2 regions of the Mesorhizobium sp. M0802 genome follow, and region 1 is predicted to be linked to the other one. Evidence: predicted binding sites of a transcription regulator. Region 1 holds the regulator's gene; the other holds the start of a gene.
The links. The regulator HrcA, encoded in region 1, represses chaperone genes, less so after heat shock. The targets are predictions, from matches to a motif close to GTTAGCACTCNCNNNNNGNGAGTGCTAAC.
Positions count from the first base shown of each region.

Region 2: a site for HrcA is predicted at 7,369-7,397, ahead of groES (co-chaperone GroES). Genes of this name have one in related genera too.

Region 1 is NZ_JAMYOY010000017.1:26,871-38,915, reverse strand. Features, by position in the region: gene NKI10_RS22270 (hypothetical protein) at 1-618, shown strand, start outside; gene NKI10_RS22265 (PQQ-dependent sugar dehydrogenase) at 642-1,991, opposite strand; gene NKI10_RS22260 (hypothetical protein) at 2,101-2,301, opposite strand; gene hrcA (heat-inducible transcriptional repressor HrcA) at 2,337-3,422, opposite strand; gene rph (ribonuclease PH) at 3,579-4,295, shown strand; gene NKI10_RS22245 (VOC family protein) at 4,486-4,896, shown strand; gene rdgB (RdgB/HAM1 family non-canonical purine NTP pyrophosphatase) at 4,896-5,543, shown strand; gene hemW (radical SAM family heme chaperone HemW) at 5,543-6,700, shown strand; gene NKI10_RS22230 (hypothetical protein) at 6,772-7,140, shown strand; gene NKI10_RS22225 (low molecular weight protein tyrosine phosphatase family protein) at 7,144-7,467, shown strand; partial or broken gene NKI10_RS22220 (EamA family transporter) at 7,659-7,793, shown strand; gene NKI10_RS22215 (hypothetical protein) at 7,873-8,058, opposite strand; gene rsmI (16S rRNA (cytidine(1402)-2'-O)-methyltransferase) at 8,232-9,140, shown strand; gene NKI10_RS22205 (YraN family protein) at 9,133-9,510, shown strand; gene NKI10_RS22200 (undecaprenyl-diphosphate phosphatase) at 9,687-10,493, opposite strand; gene NKI10_RS22195 (glutathione S-transferase family protein) at 10,663-11,355, shown strand; gene queG (tRNA epoxyqueuosine(34) reductase QueG) at 11,336-12,045, shown strand, end outside.
Region 2 is NZ_JAMYOY010000008.1:96,280-108,324, forward strand. Features, by position in the region: gene NKI10_RS13840 (LysE family translocator) at 1-339, shown strand, start outside; gene NKI10_RS13845 (AraC family transcriptional regulator) at 363-1,355, opposite strand; gene NKI10_RS13850 (GFA family protein) at 1,538-1,963, shown strand; gene NKI10_RS13855 (OsmC family protein) at 2,021-2,536, shown strand; gene NKI10_RS13860 (nuclear transport factor 2 family protein) at 2,608-2,994, opposite strand; gene NKI10_RS13865 (OsmC family peroxiredoxin) at 3,010-3,456, opposite strand; gene NKI10_RS13870 (zinc-dependent alcohol dehydrogenase family protein) at 3,498-4,508, opposite strand; gene NKI10_RS13875 (TetR/AcrR family transcriptional regulator) at 4,611-5,219, shown strand; gene groL (chaperonin GroEL) at 5,292-6,947, opposite strand; gene groES (co-chaperone GroES) at 7,011-7,307, opposite strand; gene NKI10_RS13890 (class I SAM-dependent methyltransferase) at 7,492-8,289, opposite strand; gene NKI10_RS13895 (hypothetical protein) at 8,372-9,241, shown strand; gene NKI10_RS13900 (TetR/AcrR family transcriptional regulator) at 9,238-9,864, opposite strand; gene NKI10_RS13905 (MFS transporter) at 10,035-11,222, shown strand; gene NKI10_RS13910 (bifunctional helix-turn-helix transcriptional regulator/GNAT family N-acetyltransferase) at 11,302-12,045, shown strand, end outside.

The DNA of each region.
Region 1 (12,045 bases):
GACCCCGACGACACCGCCAAAGGCGAATTCTACATCGACCTCGACACCAAATATCCGCCGGTCTCCGACTGGCGCATCATCGCTGCCGATCCGCGCAACACCGACCTCAACGTGGAAGCGTCGTTCCAGCTGCAATGGCTGGACTATGTAGATACCGCCGAGATCGCCGAGGATGGCCCGCCACGCATCATCGACAAGTCCAATTATCCCTATCCCTGGGGCGCCAATGTGATGGTGTTCGAGCACTGGCTCGGGCTTGGCCGCAAGGCGCCGCTCAAACTCATCGACCCGAACCGCGCTTCGCGCCGCGAATACTGGATGATCAATGGCAATGCGGCCCGGCGCATGGTGCAGGACCTCTATCGCTTCAACGTCAACCAGCTTGGCGTCGCCAACGACGCCATCAGCAGTGTTTACGTGCCGAAGCTCAATGCCGGCCACGTCACGGTGACGCTTTACGAACACGATTTCAGCGACGGCCGCTTCGCGCAAGGGGCGAAGAAGTCCTTCGGCTCGGTCGGCCTCTTCAATCTCAGGGATACCGGTTTCGATGACCGTGTCTCATCGGCCGAGGTGATCCATACCTATCCCAAGGTGATCCATCGGGACGTACATTAGGGCCGGTTGCGCAGTTCGCCGGCTCAGGACGGGCCGTCGACATGGGCGATGCGCCAGATGGTGCCGTTGCCATCCTCGGTGACGATAAGCGCACCGTCCCTGGCCACCGCGACGCCGACCGGCCGGCCCCAGACGGCGTCGTCGGAGAGGACGAAGCCGGTGATGAAATCCTGGTACTCGCCGGTCGGCTTGCCGTCGCTAAATCTCAGCCGCACCACCTTGTAGCCGGTCCTCATACCACGGTTCCAGGAGCCGTGCAGGGCGACGAAGGCGTCACCCTTGTACTCTGCCGGGAAATTGCCGCCGTCATAGAACGCGATGTTGAGCGGCGCCGAATGCGCCTGCATCAGCACGTCGGGCACGGTGACCGAGCCGGCGAGGTCTGGGCGCGCGCCCTCGTGACGCGGGTCCTCGTTGGCGCCGATATAATACCAGGGCCAGCCATAGAAGGCGCCGTCCTTGACTGAGGTGGCATATTCGAACGGCACATCGTCGCCGAGACCGTCGCGCTCGTTGACGACACACCACAGCGCGCCGGTGGCCGGCTGCACGGTCATGCCCGAGCAATTGCGCAGGCCGGTAGCGAGGATGCGGCCATTCTTGCCGTCGGGGCCGAAGGCCAGCACGTCGGCACGGCCATCCTCGGAACCCCAGGTGGCGCCGAGTGGCTGTGATTTTGCCCAGGCGTCAAGGCCGCCCTTCGGTGCCTTCTGCATGCCCTCCGCGACGTTCGATCCGGAGCCGACCGAGAGATACAGCGTCTTTCCGTCCGGCGAGAAGGCGATATCGCGGGTCCAGTGGCCGCCGGTAGGGATGTCGGAGACAATCGTCTCCGGTTCGCCGGAGGCTTTAAGGTCGCCGTCGCGATAGGCGTAGCGGACCACGCTGTCGTTGTTGGCGACGTAGACCCATTGCGGCTTGTCGCCAGGCGGGTAGAAGGCGATGCCATAGGGCTGGTTGAGATTGTCGGCAAAAATGCCCTCTTCGGCCGGCTTCGCGCTACCCTTGGCCAGCCGATAGACGCGGATCTGGTTGGCGTCGCTGTCGGCGACGAACAGGTCGCCGTTCGGCGCCACGCGCACGACCCGCGGATTGGAAATGCCGGAAGCAACCAGTTCGGCCGAAAACCCAGGCAGCAGGACGGGCTTCGCGCCCTCGGGCCGATCGCCGAGGCCGGCGCTGTTGGAGGCGGATTCGGTGATGTTGGGCTTTTGCAGATCATCCGGCTTGATCAGCCGGCGCACACCTGGCTTGTCGGCCTTCCAGTCGCCGAAAGCGTCCTTGCCGGTCAGCAGCGGTTGATCAGCCTGCTGGGCGAAGGCGCTGGTGGCCAGAAGCAGGGCAAGCCCTGCGAAGCCGGCAATCCGGATCATGCTGTTCTCCTCGAATTCGCGCCGGTCGCCGCGTCATGCACAACGGAGATATTGTGCGGCCGCCGCAAAAGAGAAGCGTGCGCGTGCGCAGATTCGACGAGAGAACCGCTCAACTTTCCTCTTCGACGTCGAGATCGTCGTCGAGACGCTTTTCCAATGCGACGAGATCTTCCGGCAGCGGCAGGCCCATGGCGCGCATTTCCCGGAGTTTTTCGCGCAGCTGCTCCTGGATTTCGTGCTCGTCCTCGGGCTGGTTGACCATTTCCTCGAGCAGCATACTGATCTGGGCCTTGAACGATTCAAGCGCCATTCTGCGCCCTCCTTTACGGTGATCCCGGCTTCGAATTATCTTAACATCCGGGTAATCAATTGCGCCGTGTAGTCGACCATAGGCACGATGCGGGCATAATTCAGCCTGGTCGGGCCGATGACGCCGAGCGCGCCGACGACGCGGGCGTCCTTGTCGCGGTAAGGCGCCACGACCAGCGACGAGCCGGAGAGCGAGAACAGCTTGTTTTCCGAGCCGATGAAGATCCGCACGCCGGGGCCGTCCTCGGCGAGGTCGAGCAGCTGGATCAGCCCGTCCTGCGTCTCCAGATCCTCGAACAGGTGGCGCAGCAATTCGATATCGGCCTGGGCGGTGACGTTTTCGAGCAAATTGGCGCGGCCGCGCACGATAAGGCGCGCCGGCAGGCCGCTATCGGCGCCGGCCCACACCGCCAGGCCTTTCTCGACCAGATCCTGCGACAGCGTGTCCAGCGCTGCCCTGGTCTCGTCCTTGATGCGGGCGATCTCGATGCGCGCCTCGGCGAGCGTGCGGCCCCTGATATGGGCGTTGAGGAAGTTGGAGGCCTCGTGCAGCTGCGAGACGGTGATGCCGGCCGGCAGGTCGACGACGCGGTTCTCGACATCGCCATTCTGCGACACCATCACCGCCAGCGCCTTGGTCGGCTCGAGCTGGATGAACTCGATGTGCTTCAGCGCCACCTCGTTCTTGGTGGCGAGCACCAGGCCGGCGCCGCGCGACATGCCCGACAGCATCTGGCTGGCCTCGGTCAGCATGTGTTCCAGCGTCGCGCCCGAGCCGGAGGCGCGCACCTGCGCCTCGATGACCCGGCGTTCCTCGTCGGAGAGATCGCCAAGCTCCATGAAGGCATCGACGAAGAAGCGCAGGCCGGTCTGGGTCGGCAGGCGCCCGGCCGAGATGTGCGGGGCATAGATCAGGCCGAGATGCTCGAGGTCGCTCATCACGTTGCGGATGGTGGCCGGCGACAGCGACGACGGCAGGATGCGCGACAGGCTGCGCGATCCCACAGGCTCACCGTCCTTCAAATAGGATTCGACGATGCGCCTAAAAATGTCGCGCGAACGCATGTCGAGCGATTGCAGCGCGGGCGCCAGCAGACTGGGTTCGGTGACTGCCTTGGTCATTCGAGCCAAAAACCTCCGGCCCAAGGATATAGACTTCCATCGCCCCCGCGCAACCCGGCGTCTGTGCCAGATCGCCCGGCCTTTTCCTTTGCGCCATGGGCTGCATGCGTCTACAAGCCGCCGACGCAACCCTAAAAAGAACAGAAAGAGGCCTCGATGCGCCCTTCCAAACGCCAAGCCGACGAAATGCGCGCCATCTCCTTCGAGCGCGGCGTGTCCAAACACGCCGAAGGCTCGTGCCTGGTGAAATTCGGCGACACGCATGTGTTGTGCACGGCAAGCCTGGAGGAAAAGGTGCCAGGCTGGATGCGCAATTCCGGCAAGGGCTGGGTGACGGCGGAATACGGCATGCTGCCGCGTTCGACCGGCGAGCGCATGCGCCGTGAAGCCTCGGCCGGCAAGCAAGGCGGCCGCACGCTGGAAATCCAGCGGCTGATCGGCCGCTCCTTGCGCGCCGTTGTCGACCTGCAGGCACTGGGCGAACAGCAGATCACCGTCGACTGCGACGTCATCCAGGCCGATGGCGGCACCCGCACGGCCTCGATCACCGGCGGCTGGGTGGCGCTCTACGATTGCCTGCGCTGGATGGAAGCGCGGCAGATGGCCAGTGTTGCCAAGGTGCTGAAGGACCATGTCGCGGCAATTTCCTGCGGCATCCATGACGGCCAGCCGGTCATCGACCTCGACTACATCGAGGATTCATCTGCCGGCACCGACGCCAATTTCGTCATGACCGGCAAGGGCGGCATCGTCGAGATCCAGGGCACCGCCGAGGGCGAGCCGTTCTCGGAAGGGCAGTTCGCGGAGCTGATGGGCCTGGCAAAGAAGGGCATTCAGCGGCTGGTGAGCTTGCAGCAGATGGCTGTGGCCTGATTGAATTTAACGTGATGACGTCGGCGATCCTTCACACCCCCCTCTGGCCTGCCGGCCATCTCCCCCGCAAGGGGGGAGATCAGAGGTCGCTACCGTTTTCGCCAACCATCAACGTTGAGACGCCGCCAGCGGAACTGCCAATCTCCCCCCTTGCGGGGGAGATGCCCGGCAGGGCAGAGGGGGGCGCCTGATGCAACCCTCCGCTATTCTTGAGTCAGCGCTTTACGTCACGGATCTCGCCGCTGCCGAAGCCTTCTACTCCAACGTCCTCGGCCTCCCTCTCCTCGGCAAGGTCGACGGCCGCCATCTCTTCTTCCGCTGCGGCCCGGGCGTACTGCTCATCTTCAACGCCGAAGCCACCAAAATCCCGCCGGCACCGGATGCGCGGCTGAAAGTGCCGCCGCATGGCACGGTCGGCGAGGGCCATCTCTGCTTTGCCGCAAGTGCGGATGAACTCGCACAGAGGAAGGCGCAACTTGAGGCGAAAAACATCGCCATCGAAAGCGAATTCGAATGGCCGCAGGGCGGGCGTTCGATCTACATACGCGACCCCTCGGGCAATTCGATCGAATTCGCCGAGCCAAGGATCTGGGGCCTTTGATGCATTCTCTCGATGGAAAGAAGATCGTCGTTGCCAGCCACAATGAAGGCAAGCTGCGCGAATTCGCCGATTTGATGGGTCCGTTCGGCTTCGAGGCGAAGTCGGCCAAGGACTACGGCCTGCCGGAACCGGAGGAGACCGGCACCACCTTCGAGGAAAACGCCTACATCAAGGCCTTCGCCGCGGCTAAGGCGACCGGCCTGCCGGCGCTGTCGGACGATTCGGGCCTGTGCGTCGACGCGCTCGACGGCGCCCCCGGCGTCTACACCGCCAATTGGGCCGAAGCTCCCGATGGCAGCCGCGACTTCGGCATGGCCATGCAGCGCACCGAAGTGGCCTTGCAGGAGGTCGGCGCCGCCAAGCCAGCGCAGCGCAAGGGGCGGTTCGTCGCCGTCATCTGCCTGGCCTTCCCCAATGGCGAGGCTGAATATTATCGCGGCGAAGCTGAGGGAACGCTGGTGTGGCCGCCGCGCGGCGAACTGGGCTTCGGCTACGACCCGGTGTTTTTGCCCGACGGTTTCGACAAGACGTTCGGCGAGATGAGCGCTGAGGAAAAACACGGCTGGAAGCCCGGTCAGCCGACGGCGCTGTCGCACCGCGCCCGCGCCTTCCAGAAATTCGCCCGCGCCAGGTTAGGCTCAGCTTAATGTCGCTGGACCGCAGCCCGGGCTTCGGGGTCTACATCCATTGGCCGTTCTGCGCGGCCAAATGCCCGTATTGCGACTTCAACAGCCATGTCCGTCACCAGCCGGTCGACCAGGAGCGCTTTGCCCGCGCCTTCGAGAACGAGCTGAAGACCATGAGCGAGCGGACCGGGCCGCGCGAAGTGACCAGTATCTTTCTCGGCGGCGGCACACCGTCGCTGATGCAGCCGCAGACGGTGGCGGCGGTGCTGGACGCCGTGGCGAAGAACTGGACGGTGCCCGACGGCATCGAGGTGACGCTGGAAGCCAATCCGTCCTCGGTCGAGGCCGAGCGATTTCGCGGCTACCGCGCCGCCGGCGTCAACCGTGTGTCGCTCGGCGTGCAGGCGCTGAACGACAAGGATCTGCGCTTCCTCGGCCGGCTGCACAATGTCGACGAGGCGCTGCATGCAATTGGCCTGGCACGGGACATATTCCCAAGACTTTCCTTCGACCTGATCTACGCCCGCCCCGGCCAGACGCTGGACGACTGGCAGGCGGAGCTCGAACAGGCGATCGGCCATGCCGCCGACCATCTGTCGCTCTACCAGCTGACCATCGAAGAAGGCACGCCGTTCCATGCCCTTCATGCGGCGAACAAATTCATCATCCCCGATAATGACCGGGCCGCCGATCTCTATGCGCTGACGCAGGAGATCACCGCAGCGCATGGCCTGCCGGCCTATGAGATTTCCAACCACGCCAGGCCGGGCGCCGAGAGCCGGCACAATCTGACCTATTGGCGCTATGGCGAATATGTCGGCGTCGGACCGGGCGCGCATGGCCGCTTTATCGAGAACGGCCACCGCACCGTGACGATCGCCGAGCGGATGCCGGAGACCTGGGCCAATCTGGTGGAGGCCAGGGGCCATGGCGTCACCGGCGGCGAGATCCTGACGCGCTCCGAAGAGGCCGACGAGTTCCTGCTGATGGGGCTGAGGTTGGCCGAAGGCATCGACCTTTCCCGCTACGAGGCGTTTTCCGGGCACGGCCTGTCGAGCGCCCGGCTGACCGTGCTGCAGGATGAGGGGCTGGTGGCGCCGATCGGCAATGCCAGGCTACGCGCCACGCCAGCCGGCATGATCGTGCTCGATGCCGTGGTGGCGGATTTGGCGCGGTGAGCCCACAGGGCAAATGGCCGGGCTGTTGGACGATTTATCGGCTTGAGCAAGGATGTTAGAAAGTCGACTTGTTGAACCGCTGGCGTGCCAGCGCCGCATCCGAGGTGACTCCTGCGATGACGTTCCTGATCCACGAGACCTTGATGACATTGAACACGGATGATGTGTTCGAGTTTGGATTGACCGAAATCTTGAGATCTCCAGAGCAAGACGACCTCTTTGAGGCTCAGGCGATTTTCATCAGGAACGCAACGGTCACATCGAAACTAAAATTGACCCACTTGAGCGAATTCAGCGTTGTCCTCAGTTTCATAACATATATTGGAAATAAGCTTCGCGGAATCGCCAAGGATGAGTTGCTCGAGTTTGATCTGAATGGACTCACATTTGATCAGTACATCCCTCTCAGCAAAAATCTGCGTAAGATCTGGGATGAGTAGTCGGTGAAGAACGTCCTGTTCGTCTGCAGCCAGAACCGCTTGCGCAGCCCGACCGCCGAGCAGGTGTTCTCCAAACGTAGGGATATCGAGGTCGAGTCGGCCGGCACCAATCACGATGCAGACACGCCGCTGACGCATGAGCTGGTCGCCTGGGCCGACATCGTCTTCGTGATGGAAAAGGCGCACCGCACCAAGCTGCAGAAGAAATTCAAGGAGAGCCTGAAGAAGGCCCGCGTCATCTGCCTCGACATCCCGGATGATTACGGATTCATGGATCCGGAGTTGGTGCGATTGCTGGAGGTGAGGGTGACGCGATACCTGGGCTGACTGATGTGGTTGGGGCGTTCCACGCCCGCGTTCGCCATCCTCGGACTTCACCCGAGGATTCATGCCGCGAGGTTAAGGCGCTGCAGCGGTTCAGAATTCTGCGCCGCTGCATCCTTCGGCAGAGGTCACGGAATGGATCATAGGGTCTGCGCCGCGTCACTTCGCTCCTTGCTTCGCCCTAGGATGACGATGTTGCACCGATCGACAAACTAAGCGTCGTGCTTGAAGCGGCGCTTGCCGCGGTGTTTCTCGGCATGCGCCTCTCCGGTCCGGGCCGGCTTGGCGTCGCTCTTGTCCCGGCGGACGCTGTTCTGGTCGTTCATCGGATGCGGCGGCGCGCCTTCGCGGGCGCTCTTCGTTTCAAGACGGGTGATGAAGATATCGAAACGATTGGGCATCGTACGGTCAGTGCTCCGTCGTGCTGTCCGGTTTGTTGTCCGAAAGCCTGACATTCGTCGGCAAGGCGGTGGCCGCCCGACTGGCCAGGCCGGTGTCGCTTTCGGCGAGCGCACGCTTGCCCTTTCGCGCAGTGAAGCGCTTGCGCTCGGCATAATAGGGCTCGAAAACGTCCTGCAATTCCAGGCTGTCCATCCTGTCCTCCTCCTCAAGAGACTCAGGTATTCAATCCGCCAGCCACGCTTTCGTTCCCCACTGTGGCAAAGACATGGCCGCCGGGTTACATCGGCGTCAGGTTTGGCTCGACGTTCGGGAGTTTTGCAACCCGGCGCGCGCCGTGCCAAACAGGGCGAAATGGAGAGACCCCGGTGACCGGCGAGAAGCGCAGCTATGTGATCGGGCAGACCGAGATCGCGGTCCGGTCGCTGGCGCCGGCGCTGTATCTGGTGGCGACGCCGATCGGCAACCTCTCCGACATCACGCTGCGCGCCTTGGAAACGCTGGCTGCCGCCGACATAGTCGCCTGCGAGGACACCCGCGTCTCACGCGTGCTGCTCGACCGATACGGCATCCGCAGGCGCACAACCGCCTATCACGAACACAATGCCGGCGAGGCGGGACCGAAGCTGATCGCAGCACTCGAGGCCGGGCAGAGCGTGGCGCTGATTTCGGATGCCGGCACGCCGCTGATCTCCGACCCAGGCTACCGGCTGGTCGGCGAAGCGCTGGAGCGCGGCCTGCGCGTGGTGCCGATCCCCGGCCCATCGGCGCCGCTGGCGGCGCTGACGGCGTCGGGCCTGCCGTCCGACGCCTTCCTGTTTGCGGGGTTTTTGCCGGTGAAAGCAGGGCAGCGGCTCACAAAGCTCGAAACGTTCAGGACGGTGTCGGCAACGCTGATCTTCTTTGAGTCGCCACGCAGGCTGGCCGATACGCTGCTTGCGATGGTCGAGGCGCTGGGTGATGGGCGCAAGGCGGCCATCGGCCGCGAGCTTACCAAGACTTTTGAAGAGATGCGGACGGGAACGCTGCAGGCGCTGGCCGATTATTATGCGGCGGCCGATACGCCGAAGGGCGAAATCGTCATCTGCGTCGGGCCCGCCGAGATCAAGGCCGACCAACCCGCCGACATCGACAGGCTGCTGCTGTCGCTGGCCGCCGAAATGCCGGCGTCCAAGGCGGCGGCGGAGGCGGCGAAGATGACCGGCGGGCAGAAGCAGGCGCTTTACCGGCGGCTGCTGGAACTCAGGGATGCGGTTGGAGAAGGCGAAGGTGGCTGAGCGCCCGGCCGCCAGCCGCCAAAAAGCCTATCGGCGCGGCCATCGCGGCGAGTGGCTGGCGGCAGCGGCGCTGATGCTGAAAGGTTATCGCATCCTCGCCCGCCGGCATCGCACCCGCTTCGGCGAGATCGACCTGATCGCCAGGCGCGGCGACCTGGTGCTGTTCGTCGAGGTCAAGGCGCGGCGCACGCTCATGGAAGCGATGGAGGCGATCGGCCACGAATCGGAGCGCCGCATCGAGGGCGCCGCCGACATCTGGCTGTCGCGGCAGCCGGACTACGGCAGATTGTCGATGCGCTTCGACATGATCGCGGTGCTGCCCTGGCGCTGGCCGGTGCATGTCGAGAACGCGTTTTTTGGGAGGAGTTAGCGGCCTTTACCCTCCCCCTTGTGGGGAGGGTCGGTGAGCAAGCGACCCGAAGCGTCGTTGGCGAAACGGGGCGGGGGCGTGGCGCCCCCACCCCGATCCGCTTTGCGGATCGACTGACCGGGGCGAGCCGCCTGTCTCGCCCGTCCTTCGGACCCCCACAAGGGGGAGGGTAAAGCTCACCCCCAAATGAAAAGCGCCACCAACCCAACCGCTCCCACCACCAGGCGCCACCAGCCGAACAGCGAATAGCCGTTGCGCGAGACGTAATCGAGCAGGAAGCGGACGACGATCAGCGCGGTAAGGAAGGCGGCGATGAAGCCGATAGCGATGATCGGCAGGTCGGCGCTGCTCAGCACGTTGCGGTTCTTGAACAGATCGAAGGCGAAGGCGCCGACCATGGTCGGGATGGCGAGGAAGAAGGAGAATTCCGCCGCCGCGCGCTTGTCGACGCCCAGCAGCAGCGCGCCGACGATGGTCGAGCCGGAGCGCGACGTGCCGGGGATCAGCGACAGGCACTGGAACAGGCCGATCTGCAGGTAAAGCCTTGTCGGGAAGCGCTCGACGTCACGGTAGACCGGCTGCAGCTTCATGCGGTCGACGACCAAGAGCACGACGCCGCCGATGATCAGCATGATGCAGATCAGCCTTGGCGATTCGAACAGCACCGTCTTGATGAAATCATGCGCCAGCGCGCCGATGATGGCGGCCGGCAGGAAGGCAATCAGGATGCCGATGACGAAATGCCGCGTCAGCCGATCATGCGGCAGGTCGAGCAGCATCTGCCACAGACGGCGGAAATAGACGCTGAGGATCGCCAGGATGGCGCCGAGCTGGATCAGGATCTCGAACGCCTTGCCGGTGGAATGGAAGCCGAGGAAATGGCCGGCGAGCAGGATATGGCCGGTCGAGGAGACCGGGATGAACTCGGTCAGCCCCTCCAGCAGGCCGAGCAGCAGGGCTTCGACGATGGTGTGGCTATCCATGGCAACCTCGGCATTCAAGGGACGGAAGGAAACGGCTGGCAAAAGGGCTTGCTTGTCACGGCGCGGAAGTCCCCCTATAGGTCGCAGCACCGTGACGGCCGCATGACGGGCCGCCAAGACTTACCGGTGCGGACGGCGATTCGCCAGTGCGCCTTAATATCGCGGAATCATGCTGACGCTTTTCCATCACCCGATGTTCGCCACCTGCCGCTTCGTGCGCCTCGCCTTCGGCGAATATGGCGAGGAGCTGGCGCTGATCGAGGAAAAACCGTGGACGCGGCGCAAGGAGTTTTTGGCGCTGAACCCCGCCGGCACCTTGCCTATCCTGCTGGCCGAAGGCGACGTGCCGATCGTCGGCGCCATGGTGATCGCTGAATATCTCGACGAAACACGTGGTGTCCTGAAGCGCGACAAGCGCCTGTTTGCGGAAGACCCGATGCAGCGCGCCGAAATCCGCCGCCTGACCGACTGGTATCTCAACAAGGCCGAGAGCGAAGTGACCCGGCATCTGGTGCGCGAGCGCGTGCTGAAGCCGGTGATGCCGGAAACGGCGGGCGGCGGTTCCCCCGATTCGGCGGCGATCCGCGCGGCGCGCGCCAACATTCGCCAGCACATGAAGTACACCAACTGGCTGGCCGGCACCCGTCATTGGCTGGCCGGCAGCAAGGTCACCTATGCCGACCTGGCGGCAGCGGCGACGCTGTCGGTGCTGGATTATCTCGGCGAGATCGATTGGCGCGAGCATGCCGCGGCGCGCGAATGGTACACGCGGGTGAAATCGCGGCCGTCGTTCCGGCCGCTGCTCTCCGACCGGGTTCGCGGCCTGTCGCCGGTTTCGCATTATGCGGACCTCGACTTCTAGAAGCCAAACCCTGCGCGCGCTGATCGACGCCGAGGCGCGGCGCGCCGGCTTCGATGCGGTTGCCGTCACCACGCCTGACGCGATCCCGCTGGCGCCTGCCAGATTGGCAGAATTCGTCGCCGATGGTTTTCACGGTTCGATGGCGTGGATTGCGGAGACGCTTCAACGCCGCAGCGAGCCTTCGACGCTGTGGCCCGAGGTGCGCTCGATCATCGTGCTGGCAATGAATTACGGCCCCGACCACGATCCGCGTGCGCTGCAGGCAAGGCGCGATCTCGGCGCGATCTCGGTCTATGCGCAAAACCGCGACTATCACGAGGTGATGAAGGGCCGGCTGAAGGAGATCGCCGGCAAGATCGTCGCGCGGGCCGGCGGCGACGTGAAGGTTTTCGTCGATACGGCGCCCGTGATGGAAAAGCCGCTGGCTGAGGCCGCCGGGCTCGGCTGGCAAGGCAAGCACACCAATCTGGTCAGCCGCGAGCACGGCTCCTGGCTGTTTCTCGGCACCATCTTCACCACGGCGGAGCTCACGCCAGATTCGACCGAGGTAGACCATTGCGGTTCCTGCCGCGCCTGTCTCGACGCCTGCCCGACCGATGCCTTTCCGGCGCCCTATCGGCTCGATGCCAGGCGCTGCATCTCCTACCTGACCATCGAGAACAAGGGGCCGATCCCGCAAGAATTCCGCGA
Region 2 (12,045 bases), on a different contig from region 1:
GGCCTGAGCGTCGATGAAAACGCGGCACCCCGCTCGGCGGCCAAGGTCATCACCTCCGGTATCCTGATCAACATCCTGAACCCGAAGCTGTCGATCTTCTTCTTTGCCTTCCTGCCGCAATTCGTCAGCACGACCGAACCGAACGCATTTGCCAAGATGCTCGAACTCTCGAGCGTCTTCATGCTGCTGACCTTCGTCGTCTTCGTCGCTTACGGCATCTTTGCGGCCTCGATCCGCAGCCATGTCGTGTCGCGGCCGATGGTGCTGACCTGGATGCGCCGCACCTTCGCCGGCGCCTTTGTCATGCTTGGCGCCAAGCTGGCGCTGGCTGATCGATAGAACAGGAGCTGCCAGGCCTCGGCCTACTCTTCGTCGGTTCCGGATCCGGTCCGGATGCCTAGACGCCAGGCCGAGGGCGGAAGGCCGATCATCTTCTTGAAGGCGCGGCTGAACGCTGCCTCGGATTCGTAGCCGATTTCAGCGGCGATGCTGGCCATGTTGCTGGAGCCGGCGCTGAGCAGCTCCGAGGCGATCTGCATGCGCCATTTGGCGAGATAATGCATTGGCGGCATGCCGACCAGCCTGGTGAAGCGTTCGGCGAGCACGCTGCGCGACAGCGCGGAGTCCTTCGCCAGCGCCTCCACCGTCCAGTTATGCGCCGGCCGGTCGTGGATCAGCGCCAGTGCCCTCGCCAGGTGCGGATCGCGCAGGCCAGCCAGCCATCCCGTGGTTTGTGGCGGCAGCGATTCCAAGTAACGGCGCAACACGTCGACAAACATCAGTTCGCTCAGTTTGGTGAGCACCGTTTCACTGCCTGCGCGCTTTTGCGCCACCTCCGTGACAGCCAGGTTGATGAACTGGCTGAGCCAGCCGCCATCGCCTTTGGCATCTCCGGCCTTGATCACCGGCGGCAAAGCCTCGAGCAGTGGATTGAAAGGCTGTGCATCACAGGCGAGATAGCCGCAAACCAGCCTGGCCGAGGTCGCGCCGTCGCCGGCGCAGTTGATGTAAAACGGCATCCGGCCGGCTGTTGCGATGTCGAGAACGTCGGCTGTCGGCGGATCGGCGCGCAACGCCGGATTGCTGGACATAATGTGCGGGTCGCTCCTGGTGAAGACGACGACTTCGCCGGCCTCCAGCGCGATCGCTTCCTGGCCGACGATGCGCGCGAAGCAGCGGCCGGCCGTTACCACATGGTAGGAGATCAGATGGTCCGCACCGGGCAGGATCTTCGGCAGGATGGACGATGGCGCCGGCGAGCAGACGGCCCACGGCTCGTGGCCCTCAATGTCAAAAAACGTCGCGCCGGTAAGGCGTACCGTCCTCAACAGGTCAGACAGAGCATCCCCGGCCATTCCGTTTCGTCCCGCACCCGGCTAGCCGGTGAGCCATCCCTTTCGAGTTCCGGACGCGCTGTCAAGCGAGGCGGACGCCGTATCATTCAGTTCGCGGCCAGAACTCCTAAACCTGCACCGGTGCTCAAGCGCTGCCGAGAGTGGGCGCTGAGTGCTGTCGAAACCAACCAGGGACAAAAGTCATGACGGTACATAAGGGCGGGTGTTTTTGCGGCGCCGTGGAAATCGAAGTGCACGGAGCCGCCGAGGCAATGGGCTATTGCCATTGCGGTTCTTGTCGATCGTGGTCGGCGTCTCCCGTGAACGCATTCACGCTGTGGAAGCCTCAGAACGTCAAGGTCACCGGGGGCGCGGAGTTCCTGTCCGGGTTCGAGAAGACCGAAATGAGCGATCGCCAGTTCTGCACGAAATGCGGTGGTCATCTGATGACCGTTCATCCGCCGCTCGGCCTGGTCGATGTCTATGCGGCAACGATAGCAGGCGTGAAATTCACGCCTGGGGTTCACGTCAACTACGCTGAGACCGTGCTGCCGATGAAAGACGGGCTGCCCAAGCTCAGGGACTTTCCGGCTGAGCTCGGCGGCTCCGGCATCGCGGTGCCGGAATAAGGGCCCGGCCACTGCTCGCCATTTTTGACAACGACAATTCAAGACAGGAGATTGTTCATGGAAATCGCAACATTTCGCGCCACGCAGGAGCCGATCAAGGATCTCTATCGCAGGGATGCGAAGGCCGCGTTCCTCACCTTGAAGGCCAAAGGCGTCGCCGACGCGTCCACCGTCACCTGCCAGGTCGAGACCGGACGCGGGCTGGCGCTTGCCGGCATCCATCCGATGGCCGGGGGCAGCGGCCAGGAACTGTGCTCCGGCGACATGCTGCTGGAGGCGCTGATCGCATGCGCCGGTGTCTCGATGCGCGCGGCGGCGGCCGTGCTCGAAATTCCGATCAGGTCCGCCGAAGTTTCCGCGGAAGGTGACGTCGATCTTCGCGGCACGCTCGGCGTGACTGCGGGTGTTCCAGTCGGCTTCAAGGAAATCCGCTTGCGGTTCGACATCGACACCGACGCTCCCCAAAGTCAGCTCGACCAACTGCTCGAACTCACGGATCGCTATTGCGTGATCTTCCAGACCATCCAGAATAGTCCCAGCACCACGGTGAAGCTGCACCGCGTCATCCAGTGACCAGAAAACCGGCCCGGAAACTCGACTTGAGCGAGATTCCGGGCTGGGAACGGGAGTGCCGGGCAACGCTTCTATCCTTTGACGTAACCCATCGCCTCGACGATCAGCTCGTCCGCGACACGCATCAGGTTGACGCCGCGGATGGAGTTGCCGTCGGCCATGAAGTAGCGCCAGCGGATCGTCGCCCGTTCACCGGCGACGAAGGTTTCCTCGAGGTCGAAGCGCGTGCCGGGCTGGGTGGCGATCGCCGACCATAGGTCAATGCATGCCTCTTTGCCGGCATGGCGGGCGCCGTCCGGCGCCGGCACGGTGTTTTCGATAACGCAATCCTGCGCCACCAACTCGGCAAGCGCGGACGGATCGTGCAACTGGAACACATCGTTGAAGCGACGCATGATCTCGGCCGTCTGCCGGGACAAATCATTCCCGACTGCGTCCATGATAAGCTCCTGTTTCATCATATTCTCCCGGTTTCATCGATCTTTGACGGCTTTGACCAGCACGGCCTTTAGGGTGATCTGAGGCACGCCGGCCAAGGCGCGCGAGACGAGGCAAGTCGCCTTGGCCGACTGCGCCAGGCGTTCGAACTCGTCTTCGGCGAGATCCGTGACCTCCGCCTCCGTTTCGAGCTCGATGCGGGTGATCGTCGGCCCGGCGGCGGTCGCGCCGAGATGCACCTTGGCGACGGTGCGGATGGTGCGGGCGACGTGGCCTTCCTGGCCGAGGATGAAGGTCAGCGCCATCGAGAAGCAGCCGGCATGTGCTGCCCCGATCAGCTCTTCGGGATTGGTGCCCGGACCGTTCTCGAACCGCGACGGAAAGGAATAGGCGCCTTCGAAGACGCCGCTGCCAAGCCGCAGACGGCCGCCGCCTTCCTTCAGCGTGCCTTGCCATTCTGCGGAAGCTTCACGGATGGTCATGGTCGTTCTCCTGGTTCGGGGTTGAAAAGCGGGCAATTGGGTCAGGCGCAGTCGATGACAACCTTCCCGAACACGTCGCCCTGCCGGAAGTGGCGGTACGCTTCGGGGGCTTCGGCAAAGGGGAAGACCCTGTCGATAACGGGCTTGAGGCGATGCTGCGACACGGCGCGCAGCATGGCCTCGAGATTGCTGCGGCTGCCGACGAACAGGCGGCTGATGGTGGCGAGGCTGCGCTGATAAAGCGCTGCCGGCATCTCGATCGATCTGCCACTGGCGTCCTGCAGCGTCAGCAGCACGATGTGTCCATAAAGCGTGCTGGCAATCAGCGACTGCGCGAAGGTGGCCGGGCCGCCGGTTTCGACGACGAGGTCGATGCCGCCTGTCTGCTCGCGCGCCCAGCCGCCCCATTCCGGTATGTCGGTGCTGGAGACAACGAGGTCGGCGCCCAGCGCCCGCAGCCTGTCGGCCTTCTCCGCGCGCGATGTGATGGCGACAACCCGGCAGCCGAGCAACTTGGCGAACTGCAGAGCAAACAGCGAAACGCCACCCGAACCGATGGTGAGAACCCATTGACCAGGCTTCGGAATCCGGGTCCCGGTCACCGCGTTCCAGGCCGTCACGCCGGCGCAGGTCAGCGTCGCCGCTTCGTGCCAGCTCAGATGATCGGGCAGTCGCGCCGCCCATTGTTCGTCGAGCACGGCAAACTCAGTCAGCATGCCGTCCAGCGTACAGCCGAGCTGGTCGATCAGACCGGCATTGATGCGGCCATCGATCCAGCGGGCGAAGTAGCTGCCGGTGACGCGGTCGCCGACGGCAAAACGGGTGACGGCATCGCCGATTGCGACGACGTCACCGGCGCCGTCGCTCAGCGGCACGATGCCTTGCCGCGCCGGCAACGGATAGGTGCCGCCAAGGATCATCGTGTCGCGCCGATTGAGCGAGGCGGCGCGGACTCGCACCACGATCTCATGCGGTTTCGGTTCCGTCCGCGCCTCGTCGCGCATCGCCAGGGATTCGGTTCCACCAAACCCTTCGAGCCGGTAGCTGCGCATGTCACTCTCCTTAATAGTATATAGACTGATCCACATATTATATAGACCGATTGTCATATTCTTGGCGAGGCCTATAATGCGTCACTGCTGACAGAGGTTGACATGGCCAACGACACCCGCACCCGCATACTCGAGACCACAGGCCTGTTGCTCAGGCAGCGCGGCTATCACGGCACCTCGCTCAACGACATTCTGGGCGCCAGCGGGGCGCCGCGCGGCTCGCTCTATTTTCATTTCCCGGGCGGCAAGGACCAACTGGTCATCGAGGTGACGCGCAACAGCGTTGCCGACGTCACGAAAAGGCTGGGCGAAGCACTGGCAGCCGAAAGCGATCCTGCAGTGGCCGTCCATCACATCTACCAGTCGGTCGGGCGCATGCTGGAGGACAATGATTTTTCGCTGGGTTGCCCCATCGCGCCGGTGGTGCTGGATTCACCCACCGATGTGCCGGAACTGGCGGAACTCTGCCGATCGGCTTTCGAGCAATGGATCGGCTTGCTGCGACAGGCCTTCGTCAGGGCAGGGGTGCCCGAACGCCGCGCGCACGCTTTGGCGCTGCTGATCGAATCGTCGCTGGAAGGGCTTATGGTGATTGCGCGGGCCACCCGCGACCGTGCACCGGTGCTGGTGGTGGCCGACGAGGTGGCGGCACTTGTCGAGCAGGCGGTGCTTGCAGGCAAGGTTGCGCGGCAGGCGGACAGCGCCGCCTAACCATCCGCTTTCCAAAACAAAAAAGGGCGCCTCTCGGCGCCCTTTCCGTATGCATAAGCCAGATAGCTTGGATTAGAAATCCATGCCGCCCATGCCGCCCATGCCGCCGCCGCCCATGCCGCCAGGCATGCCGCCGCCGGCCGACTCCTTCTTGGGAGCCTCCGCGATCATGGCTTCGGTGGTGACGAGCAGGCCGGCGACCGAAGCCGCGTCCTGGAGAGCGGTGCGAACGACCTTGACCGGGTCGACGATGCCCATGGCGATCATGTCGCCATACTCTCCGGTCTGGGCGTTGTAGCCGTAGGTCGCGCCCTTGTTGTCGAGGATCTTGCCGGCGACGATCGAAGCTTCAGCACCTGCGTTCGAAGCGATCTGACGGGCCGGAGCCTGCAGTGCACGACGAACGATGTTGATGCCGGCAGCCTGGTCGGCATTGACGCCGGTGACCTTGATGTTGGCCGAAGCGCGCAGGAGAGCGACGCCGCCGCCTGCAACGATGCCTTCTTCCACGGCCGCACGGGTCGCGTTGAGGGCGTCATCGACGCGGTCCTTCTTTTCCTTGACTTCGACTTCCGTCGCGCCGCCGACACGGATCACCGCAACGCCGCCGGCGAGCTTCGCCAGACGTTCCTGCAGCTTCTCCTTGTCGTAGTCCGACGTGGTCTCTTCGATCTGCTGCTTGATCTGGGCAACGCGGCCCTGGATCTCGGCCTTCTTGCCGGCGCCGTCGACGATGGTGGTGTTCTCCTTGGAGATCGACACCTTCTTGGCGCGGCCGAGCATGTTGAGGCCGACATTCTCGAGCTTGATGCCGAGGTCTTCCGAGATGACCTGGCCACCGGTGAGGATGGCGATGTCTTCCAACATGGCCTTGCGGCGATCACCGAAGCCCGGCGCCTTGACGGCGGCGATCTTCAGGCCGCCGCGCAGCTTGTTGACGACCAGCGTGGCCAGAGCCTCGCCTTCGACGTCTTCCGAGATGATAAGAAGCGGCTTGGAGGTCTGCACGACGGCTTCGAGAACCGGCAGCATGGCCTGGAGGTTGGACAGCTTCTTCTCGTGCAGGAGGATGTAGACGTCCTCGAGCTCGGCAACCATCTTGTCGGCGTTGGTGACGAAGTAGGGCGAGAGATAGCCGCGGTCGAACTGCATGCCTTCGACGACTTCCAGCTCGGTCTCGGCGGTCTTGGCTTCTTCAACCGTGATGACGCCTTCATTGCCGACCTTCTGCATCGCTTCGGCGATCATGGCGCCGACCGACTCGTCGCCATTGGCCGAGATCGTGCCGACCTGGGCAACTTCCTCGGAGGTCTTGATCTTCTTGGCAGCTTTGCCGAGAGCCGCGACGACTTCGGTGACGGCCAGATCGATGCCGCGCTTCAGATCCATCGGGTTCATGCCGGCGGCAACGGCCTTGTGGCCTTCCTGGACGATCGACTGCGCCAGAACGGTCGCGGTCGTGGTGCCGTCGCCGGCAATGTCGTTGGTCTTCGAAGCAACTTCGCGGACCATCTGCGCGCCCATGTTTTCGAACTTGTCTTCAAGCTCGATTTCCTTGGCGACGGTGACGCCGTCCTTGGTGATGCGCGGTGCGCCGAACGACTTGTCGATGACGACATTGCGGCCCTTGGGGCCGAGCGTGACCTTCACTGCGTCGGCGAGGATGTTGACGCCGCGCAGCATGCGCTCGCGGGCGTCGCGGGAGAATTTTACGTCTTTAGCAGCCATTTTTTAGCTCCTGGCAGGGGGCTTGCGATCAAGCCCGAAATTAGTTGACGGTGAGGCCGATGATCAGCCGATGATGCCCATAATGTCGGATTCCTTCATGATCAGAAGGTCTTCGCCATTGAGCTTGACTTCGGTGCCCGACCACTTGCCGAACAGGATGCGGTCGCCGGCCTTGACGTCCAGCGGGACCAGCTTGCCGGCTTCGTCGCGAGCGCCGGAGCCGACGGCGATGATCTCGCCTTCCTGCGGCTTTTCCTTTGCCGTATCCGGGATGATGATCCCGCCGGCGGTCTTGGATTCGGATTCGACCCGGCGTACGACCACGCGGTCATGAAGCGGGCGGAACTTCGACTTTGCCATTTTTTCTTCCTCGAATGAGAACGGTGAGAGCTGTTCCTCGATCCGGCGGTGCCGGATGTGCGTTAGCACTCACCTGGGGAGAGTGCTAACGTGCGCTGAAATAAGCGCGTGGCTTTCGAGAGTCAAGGCGAACGGTGAGCACAATTGTGCCAATTGGAGCCGTGCCGCGATCCGACGGCAGACCCTACCGGCGCCGCGGCGATATAAGCACCAGAAGCGGACAGCGTTCAGCCAGCCCATAGGTCCCTGTCGGCGCGAGGCGGACACTGTCAAAAAACCGGCTCGCCTCTTCGACCAGCGTCGCCGCCGGGGCGAAACTGTAGACAGTCTGCGAATTCGCATAGACATCGATGGTGCCGATGACCGGCATCTCCCATCCGGTCGTCGCGGCAAGGGCCTCCCGGTCGGCAAACAGCGCATCGAAGGCGTCGAGGATCGCCCGCACCGGAATGGCGCGGTCGGGATCGCCGCCGGCACAAGCCATGGCAATGCGCCATTTGAGTTCGTGGAAGGTCGCGACACCACCGGACAGCGTCAGCGCCCGGACCTCCTGCAGATCGTCCGGCACCTGAGGGCTTGCATAGGCGCGCAATGCAGCCCGCCCATCGGACTTCAGCACACGCGCGATCTCGGCAAGCAGCGCCTGCCGTGCAACCGAGGAGTCCAGCGCCGACAGACAGCCGTCGCCGATCACCGCCCCGGCGCTTTCGTCGCCCAGCGGCAACTCCAGCCAGTTGCCGATCACCGCCTTGCGTGAGGCGGTATCGCCCGGCCAGATGCCCGATATCATGGCAGTGGACTCGTCGATCGCGAGCATGGTCCTTCCGAGGCCGGCAAGCTCCGGCGTGACCCCGAGCAGCACCACATCGACTGATTGCAGGCTAAGTTCGCGCTCATAGGCGGCGACAGCTTCCGGGGGCGGACACAGCGGCGACCCGAGAAGCCGCCAATGACGGCGAATTGCGTCCCAATGCTCAGTCATGCGGAACGGTTTGGGGAAAGGCTGGACATATTTCCTTCCAGGCTGTTGGTTGCCTTGCGAGTTACCTCATGCAGGAAAGGCCATGGCCCGCATTGCCGTCATAACGCATGAATTTGACCGCTTCCAGAGCCGGCGGGGCCTCCTGCTGCGCCAGGACAGCCCCTACATGCTGTTCGACGTCCTGGCGGAGCTGAAACGGCGCGGTCACTCCGTGCAGATCATGCGTGGACCCTCGGCAAGTCATAACGCCGATATTGCCGTCCTGCATGTCGACGCGACAGTGACGCCATCGGACTATGTCGACTACGCGCGCGGATTTCCGATTTGTCTCAATCTTGGTGCAACCGACATTTCCAAGCGCCGCATCAGTGGTGCGATCCTCGAGGAGGGTGCCAACTGGAGCGGCCAGGTCATCGTCAAGAGCAACCTCAATCATTGGGGGACGCCCGAGGAGCAGCTCAACCGAAAATCCGTTCGCGCCGGCAAGGCAGTGCCTTTCCCGGGCGCGCAGACCTTCGGCCGTTATCAGGTGCATGCCTCGCTGGCCGATGTGGCGCCGGAGATTTTCAGGCGTGCCGACCTGATCGTGGAAAAATTCATTCCCGAAATCGAGCCCGACGGGTTTGCGGCGCGGTTCTGGATATTCTGCGGCGATCGGGAGCGCTGCACCCGCTATGTCTCGCCGCAGCGCCTGGTCAAGGGCGACGACACCGTCCGCCGGGAGCCGGTTGCGGTTCCCGACGAACTGCGCGCCTTGCGTCGGAAGCTGGGCTTCGACTATGGCAAATTCGACTTTGTCGTGCATGAGGGCAGGGCCGTGCTGCTCGATGCCAACAAGACCCCAGGTCGCGCCAGGAACCTGTCGAAGATTGTTGCCGCCGGCACAGCCAACCTGGCCGACGGCTTCGAAAACCTCATCCACCAGACCGGACGGGGTCGAATCGGGCGCTAGAGAAACAGTCCCAACTGCGTATGGATGATCGACCGGTAGTCCTCGATGGTGTGGCGGCTTTCCTCCTGGTCCTGGGTCAGCGCCATGCGCACGACGCCGCCGGCCAGCTGGAAGATCAGGAAAACCATACGGCCGAACTCATTGCGTCGCTCTGGCGCGAGAAAGGGGCCGACATGGTCGCAGAACATCGTCGCCTGGCGCCGGGTTTCGGCGATGTCGAGATTCTTCAGCGCCTTGTCAGCCTGGATGGCGTTTTGCAGGTCCTGAATGGCGGGGTCGCCGGCGACGCGCTCATAGTAGTCGTCGAGCAGCCGGTCGGCCGCAGCGATAACGTCGCTCAGCCCGCCGACGTCGGCAACGATCGCGGCAAGCCGGGCGCGGCTCACTTCGGAGAATCGCTCGTAGAGCATCGCCAGGATCGCCGACTTGTTGGGGAAGTAATGATAGACGGTGGCGATCGGCCCGCCGGCCTGTGCGCCGACTTCCTTCATGGTGACGGCGTCGATGCCTTTCTCGCCGATCAGCCGCATGGTCGTCGACAGGATGGCGTCGATGCGCTCGCGGCTGCGCTCCTGTTTGGGCCTGCGCCTCGGTTCGGTCGTCATCTGCACTGCTTCGTTCATGCCGCCATCCTCTCGATCGCCCAGACCATTCGATCGCCAAGACCATCCCCAGCCTTGTTGGTGCCAAGTCCCGCTACTGATTGACAAACGAATATGATCGAGTATCAGTTTCTAAATGCTGACAGACTGTCAGTTTTTTTGCCGTCAGGCAAGGACGTTGGGAGGCGACCGTGACTTCTGCTGGTAACGCGGATGCCGGGAACGGCGACTGGCTGGTCGGCAACCCCACTGGGGCGCAACTCGCCTCGGCATTGTGGATCGGCTCGGTCGGCCTGCTCATTCTCGGGCTGCAGCCGGTGCTTCTCGGCGCGCTCTACACCGAAGGGCATGTCAGCGGTGACGAACTCGCGCTGGTCGCCACGGCGGAGATGATCGCCATCGGCATCGGATCGGCGGCCATCGCCATGATGCTGTCCGCCCACAATATGCGCTTGAAAAGTGCCGTCCTTCTGCTCTTGCTGGCGCTGGCGAACGGGGCGACCGCCTATGCGCTGACCTCGACCTCGCTGATTGCCGCCCGCGCGGTGGCAGGCCTCGCCGAGGGTGGGCTGGTGGCGGTCGCCACGGAACTGATCGCCCGTTCACGCCGGGCCGAGCGCATCGGCGGCTTCTTCGTCACCCTTCAGACCCTGGCGCAATGCGCCCTTGCCCTGCTGCTGGCGCTTTACGTCATCCCGGCCGCCGGATCGGCGGGCGGCTTCATCGTTCTTGCCGTCGTCTGCATCGCCTCGGTGGCCGTCGCCTTCATCGTCCCGGATAGCTATGCCGACCTGCCCAAGGAGGAACAGTTCAGCAATGTGCTGACCGTTCCTTCGCTTGCCGCTTTGCTGAGCGTCTTCTGCTACTTCATGTTCTTCGGCTCGGTCTGGGCGTTTCTCGAGCCACTTGGCGCACAATACGGCATCGATGGCCGCACCGTCGGCCTGATCGTCTCGGCCAGCCTGGCATTGCAGGTGCTGGGCGCAATGACGGCTACCGTCTTCGAGGCGCGCATCGATTACCGCTTCGCCATCGTGGCGATCGGCGTGGTCGCCGTCGCCAGTTCCGTGATGCTCGCCGGCAGCCCCGGCCTGACGGTTTTCTGGGTCGCGGCCTTGATCATGGGCTTCATCCTTCTGTTCATCGTGCCCTATCAGATCCGGCTGGCGATCACCGCCGACGAGACGCGCACGGCCGTGCTTCTGGTGCCGGCGGCCCAGCTTTTCGGTCTGGCGATCGGCCCGGTCGCGGCATCGCTGCTGATCGACGGCAAGGATTTTCGGCCGGTGCCGGAATTTGCCGCCGCCAGTGCTGCGGCCAGCGTCGTGCTGCTCGGCCTGTTCGTCCTGATCGCACGGCGCCGCCGCGCCGTCGCCTGAGACACGACCGGGGGAGCATCTCCTCGATACTTGACTAAGTCAAATAAATGACCGATCGTTGATGGGCAGGAGGCTTCCCATGACGATCCATCATCAACCCGGCAAGGAACGCATCGACGCGGTGCGGGCTTTCAACCGCTTCTACACCCGCCAGATAGGTCTGCTCGACGAAGGCCTGCTGAAAAGCGCCTTCTCGCTGACCGAGGCGCGGGTGCTCTACGAACTGGCGCATCGCGATGGCCTGACCGCCAGCGATCTCATCCGCGATCTCGGCCTCGACGCCGGTTATGTCAGTCGGCTCCTGAAGAAGTTCGAGCACCTGCAGCTGATTGCGCGCGCGCCGCTGGCGTCGGATGCGCGGCAGTCGTCGATCACGCTGACGCCGGTGGGGCGGCAGGCCTTCGCGCCGCTGAACCGCGGTTCGCAAGACCAGGTCGCGGCCTTGCTGGCGCGGCTTCCCGCTGCCGAACAGGACCGGCTGGTCAAGGCCATGCAGACGGTGCAGCAACTCCTTGCCGACAGCCCGGAGCCCAAAGTCCCCTACATGCTGCGGCCTTTGCAGGTCGGCGACATCGGCTGGGTCGTGCGCCGCCAAGGACAGATCTACGCACAGGACTATGGCTGGGACGAAACCTATGAGGCGCTGGTCGCCGAAATCCTCGGCGCCTTCGTAAAATCCTTCGATCCAGAATGGGAACGCAGCTGGATTGCCGAACGGCAAGGGGAGGTGGTCGGCTCGGTCTTCGTCGTGCGCAAATCCGACGCGGTGGCGAAGCTGCGCCTGCTCTATGTCGAACCATCGGCGCGCGGCCTCGGCATCGGC